2 linked regions of the Tunturibacter gelidoferens genome follow. The protein of the gene in region 1 interacts with the protein of each later gene in a pairwise test. Links are inferred from orthologs where the notes say so. Each region holds a gene or a part of one and is shown on either strand. Other genes may lie near its edges.

Evidence for each region. The genes of interacting proteins can lie anywhere in the genome.
Region 2: the proteins of ftsZ (region 1) and rlmN interact in binary tests that used the Escherichia coli proteins (3 or more experiments, as listed by UniProt). The link is inferred for Tunturibacter gelidoferens from one-to-one orthologs.

Annotation. Positions count from the first base shown.
Region 1 is NZ_CP132938.1:2,526,697-2,529,560, reverse strand. It holds ftsZ (cell division protein FtsZ), read right to left. Parts: upstream 2,249-2,864; coding sequence 752-2,248; downstream 1-751. Other genes in the region: RBB81_RS11270 (GNAT family N-acetyltransferase), read left to right, coding at 2,488-2,864; RBB81_RS11280 (penicillin-binding transpeptidase domain-containing protein), read right to left, coding at 1-600. UniProt on the Escherichia coli protein: Essential cell division protein that forms a contractile ring structure (Z ring) at the future cell division site. The regulation of the ring assembly controls the timing and the location of cell division.
Region 2 is NZ_CP132938.1:4,113,952-4,116,798, forward strand. It holds rlmN (23S rRNA (adenine(2503)-C(2))-methyltransferase RlmN), read right to left. Parts: upstream 2,090-2,847; coding sequence 911-2,089; downstream 1-910. Other genes in the region: RBB81_RS17920 (gluconeogenesis factor YvcK family protein), read left to right, coding at 1-386; RBB81_RS17930 (M16 family metallopeptidase), read left to right, coding at 2,408-2,847.

The sequences.
Region 1 (2,864 bases):
AAGAGTCTCAAAATAAAGGTTATTCGAGTGAGCCAAAGCCTCGGTCATCGTTAGGTGATAGTGCCCGCCCAGATTCACCGGTGTATCTTTGCGAACGATACCTTCCTCCAGCGCAGCCAGAGCCACCGTCAGCTTGATCGTCGAGCAGGGCTCAGCCCCTCTCGACAGCGCCAGCTTCTGGTTTACCATCGCCAGAATCCGTCCCGTAGAAGGATCAATCGCGATCGCAGTGCCGTTCATATTGCCCAACGCCTCAATCGCCGCCGCCCGAACCAACGGGTCTTCTCCATCGACGATGTCGCCCAATGTGAGATTGTCAGCAAACGAACTTGCAGAAAAGTGTTCCTGATATCGTGTCCGCCGCACAGCCAGAGTCGGCCGGGCTCCTCGATGATGCCCCACAAACCCATGCGTTGCAACGACGTGCGTCGTACCCCTCGCGGCTGAGCGCGAAGCCCCCGAATGAGGTTTCACCGTAGTCGCAACCCGAGCCGTCCCAGCAGAGTGCCGCCTGGCCTTCCCAGTGGTACTCGTCGTTGCGTTAGCACTCACTCCAGCACCAAGGACAAGGCCGAAGAGAAGCGCGCCAAAAACCTTCATTGATCTCGACACAGGCGATCCCTCTTATTGATTTGACTGCAATCGAACTGCCATCGATCCACAATTCATCTAATAAAATACTAATTCAACACAATCCGTCGAGCAGCACCCTTCCCCATCCGTGCTACTCGTACAGAAATCAGTTGTACCATCAGTTCCCACGCCGCAAAAACGCGGGAATATCCAACTCATCCGGCTCCGCTTGATCCGCAGACGCCCCCGATGCACTCCCAAATGCTGGAACACGAACCTGGGAGTCCGCCACCTCGTCCGTCCCACCGCGAACGTCCTCCTGTTGGACGCGCACCGGCGCAGAAAAGTGAGTCACATCTCTAGCCCGGTCAACTTGTCCACCCTCCGGCCGATTTACCTCAGCAGCCCTCTCCCCCCGAGCCCCGGGAGCACGGAAGAAGTCATCATCAAACACCGACGCCGGCACCGGAACCAGCTCAATCGGGCCACTCATCTCCATCTTCCCGACCGGCTCTTTCACTTCGTTCGCCTCGTGCACCGGTCTGGCCGGTTCCATCTCACTCGCAAACCGTGTCGACGCAGGTCGAGGAGTCACCACGCGCGGCTGAATCGGCACGTCATACCGCATCGTAGGCAGCGTCGCCTCCGCCAGCATGCGCTCCCGCCGCTGCGGCATCTCCTGCTGCTTGAAGCCAGTCGCAATCACGGTGATCTTCACCTCATCGCCCATCGACTCGTCCTGCACCGCACCGAAGATGATGTTCGCATCCTCATGCGCCGCATTCTGAATAATGCTCGAAGCCTCGTTCACCTCACTCAGCTTCAAGCTGCTCGAGCCCGTGATGTTGATCAGTATCCCACGTGCCCCATCGATCGCTCCCGCCTCCAGTAGCGGCGAAGCCATCGCAGCCATCGCAGCCTCCACCGCACGATTCGCGCCCGACCGAACGCCCGTTCCCATCACCGCGTAGCCCATCCCCGCCATCGTCGTCTTCACATCGGCGAAGTCACGATTGATCACACCGGGAATCGTGATAATGTCCGAGATCCCCTGCACGCCCTGCCTCAGCACATCATCCGCAATCCGGAAGCTCTCAAAGAATCCAGCATCCTTCGCCACCGCCAGCAGCTTCTCATTCGGAATCACAATCACGGTATCGACCGACTCCAGCAGCTCCTGCATCCCGCGCTCAGCCTGCTGCATCCGCCGCTTGCCTTCAAACGCGAACGGCCGCGTCACCACCGCCACTGTCAGCGCGCCCATCTCACTCGCCAGGCTCGCAATCACGGGAGCAGCTCCAGTCCCCGTACCACCGCCCAGCCCCGCAGTCACAAACACCATATCCGCGCCCTCAAGCGCCTCGATAATCTTGTCCGAATCCTCCAGCGCCGCGCGCCTTCCCACATCCGGGTTTGCACCCGCGCCCAGTCCACTCGTCAGCTTCACTCCAAGCTGCAGCTTCACCGGCGCGTTCGAAACCTGCAGCGCCTGCACATCCGTATTCGCCGCAATAAACTCAACCCCAACCACATTCGCCGCGATCATGCGATTCACGGCATTATTTCCGCCGCCGCCCACGCCGATGACCTTGATCCTCGCTCCATGCGGTATCTCATCGTGATAGTGAATGCGGAGATCGTTCGGATCGTTAGGATCATTGGGCAGATTCGACATAGCAGCAGGACTCCTTGAAAGTTGTTTAATTCTCCCACCTCCTTGCCAAACACACGACCCCCGTTTTCCACCGCCCGTACCACGCATGGTTCCAAACCCTGCAAACTTGCACCGCTTTTGATATGGTGCGGCAGGCAGAGAGTGCCATCACCAATTCCGCGTCAGCGTCTGTCGTCTCGATTGGGGCAAGAACTAAGTCGCACAATCACGCATCCAACCCATCGCTCTTACAATCACAAATGATCCCGATTCAACAAATCAAGTTGCCGACCACAGGAATAGAAGAACTCCACGCCGAGGCAAAGAGAGACGGCTACGACTTCATCGACACGCTCGTTGACGAGTGGGCCAGCGGAGTCAATCGCTTCGAAGCCCCAGGCGAAGTTCTCTGCGGCCACCTCGACCACGGCCAACTCGTCGCAGTCGGCGGACTCACCATCGACCCCTTCACTTCCGAACCGGGAACAGGCCGTATCCGCCGCGTCTACGTTCGCTCCGCATGGCGCAACCAGGGAGTCGGCCGGGCTCTGGTCTCAACCCTCGTACAAGAAGCCCGAAAGAGCTTCCGCTGCGTCCGTCTCCGCGCCGAAAACGCCGGCGCAGCACGCCTCTACGA
Region 2 (2,847 bases), 1.6 Mb from region 1 along the record:
GCATCCCGGAGGCGCTGGCGGCGTCGCGGGCTACCAAGGTGTTTGTGTGCAACCTGATGACGCAGGCCAACGAGTCGCTGGGGCTGACAGCCTCTCAGCATATCGAGAAGATCATGCAGCATGCGGGTGGGGTCAAGGTTCCAATCTTCGACTATGCGCTGATCAATACGGGGGATATCTCGGCGGCGCGGCTGGAGCAGTATGCGCGTGAGGGGCAGCAGCCGATCGTGGCGGACCTGGAGCGCGTTCGGGCGCTGGGGGTGGAGCCGGTGATGGGCAACTTTGTCCATGAGGGCGATGTGTTGCGGCATGACTATGACCTTTTGGCGGAGCGGCTGCTGGAGCTGGGGATGGAGCGTCCGGTGGCGGTTTCGGGTGTGGGGTAGGTACCCCCCTCCCCGTACTTAGTGTGTGCAAAGTCTTCGAAGATAATGGTTTAGGTCTGGACCTATCCTTGCTTAGGGCTGACTTAGGGTTGAAATGCAATGCCCCGGCTTTTGGCCGGGGCATCTTTTCTTCTGTATCCAGTATAGCTGGTGGAGGGAAACTCATGTGCCATGCGTATGTGATTGGCTGGTAAGCAGTTTTGGTGTTTTGGGGGTTGACAGCTTCTTAAAAGATTCTGTCCTGCCGGACGGGCCCACTGCGCGTGGGGCGGGCGTTCGCACGCCTTTTCAAAGCTTCGCGTGGTCCTCCCGTTGGTCGGAAGGAACGTCATTCGCGACCATCGGGAGCGCCGGGCGAAGCGGTATACACGTCACGAAGTGACCGCCCCACGCGCAGTGGGCCCGTCCGGCAGGGACGAAATACGGGGGTCTCTCCACTGCGCTGTTCACGATGAGACTGTGAACAGCTTCGGTCGAGATGACGATCTTTTTTGCGGTGGAGGAAGAGCGAGAGTTGGGAGCAGTTAGAGGGTGGCGATCTCGACGAGGGCGGGAGGTGGCTGCTCGAGGGTGCGTTTGAGCTGGCCGCAGGCGGCGTAGATGTCGCGGCCGCGGGGCTTGCGGATGAAGGCTGGGATGCCTGCTTCGCGGAGCCGCTTCTGGAAGATGCCTACGTCTTGCGGGGTGGGTTCGTGGAAGGGCATGTCGGGGCCGGAGTTCCAGACGATCAGGTTGATCTTGGCGCGGAGATTCTTCAACAGGGCGATCAGCTCGTCGGCGTGTTCGCGCTGGTCGTTGATGCCCCCGAGGAGGACGTACTCGAAGGTGACACGCTCGCGTGGGCGCAGGGGGACGGCGGAGATGGCTTCGAGGAGCGCGGCGATGTTCCATTTGCGGGTGATGGGCATGATGGACTCGCGGACGACGTCGTTGGAGGCGTTGAGGCTGACGGCGAGCTTGGGACGGATGTTCTCGCTGGCGAACTGTTCTATGCCGGGGAGGATGCCGGAGGTGCTGACGGTCATGCGGGACTCGGGGATGCTCATGGGGCCGGTGAGGAGGCGGACGGCGTCCATGAAGCCAGTGTAGTTCAGGAATGGCTCGCCCATGCCCATGAAGACCAGGTTGATGCGGTCGCGGCCGACTTCGACGCTGTGGCGGTTGAGGACGGCGGCTACCTGTCCGGCTATCTCTCCAGGGGTGAGGTTGCGGCGGATGCCGAGCTTGGCGGTGAGGCAGAACTGGCAGTTGACGGCGCAGCCTACCTGGCTGGAGATGCAGATGGTGGCGCGCTTGTAATCGTCGTCATCGTGGGCTGGGTGCTCCTCTTCCTCGGCTGCCTGGGTTCCGTCGCCGCGCTCGCCTCCGTCGCCTCCTGGCATCCAGACGGTTTCGACGGTTTCGCCGTCGGCCATGCGTACGAGGTAGCGCTCGGTGCCGTCGATGGAGAGGGCGGTCTGGACGAGCTCGGGCAGGCCTACGGTATAGCCAGAGGAGCCGAGGGCGGTGCGGAGGGTGGCCGGAAGAGTGGTGATCTGGTCGAGTGAGGGGATGCGCTGGATGTACAGGGCGTCGTAAAGCTGGCGGGCTCGGTAAGCTGGCTGGGCGAATTTCTCCATCAGACCGGTCAGCTCCTGAAGCGAGGCGCCGAAGAGCGGTTTTTCTTCAACTTTTGGATTATTAAAATGCTCTATATCATTCATTTGTAAATATTTGGATATCTTAGATAGTTCCGACACATAGATCTGGGCTGAAAGGGACGAGCGGTTTGGGCAGGATCGAGTTCGTCGGGATCCTTCGCTACGCTCAGGGCAGGATCGAGTTCGTCGGGATCCTTCGCTACGCTCAGGATGACGGCAAAACTGTTCGCTCCTAGTCCGGCGCTCCGCTTAGATTGATAACAAAGGCTTTAGGTGTCTAGAAGCGTAGAGTCGGGCCGGAGCATCTATATAAGTCTACTCCCCTGGGTGCTACGGATGGCGCGGACCGCGCTGTGAAACAATGGAGTCTGAAGGAGTCTCATGTCTTTAACGTTAGTAGATGAAGCCGCAATTACGAAGAACGCCTCTCGCAATATCAGAAAAACTGTGTTGTCGAATGGTTTGTTGGTGCTGACCGAGAGCATGCCGCATGTGCGGAGCGTCTCGATGGGGGCCTGGGTGGGCTCTGGTTCGCGGGACGAGACGGCTGGGGTGAACGGGGTCTCGCACTTCGTCGAGCATATGGTTTTCAAGGGCACGACCTCGCGGTCGGCGCAGCAGATTGCCCGGGAGGTAGACACGATCGGAGGCAATCTCGACGCGTTCACCGGGAAGGAGACGGTCTGCTTCAACATCAAGGTGCTGGATGAGAATGTGCCGCCGGCGCTGGATGTGTTGTCGGACCTGGTGCTGCACCCGACCTTTGCTCCCGAGGATGTGGAGCGCGAGAAGGGCGTGATTCTGGAAGAGATCAAGATGGA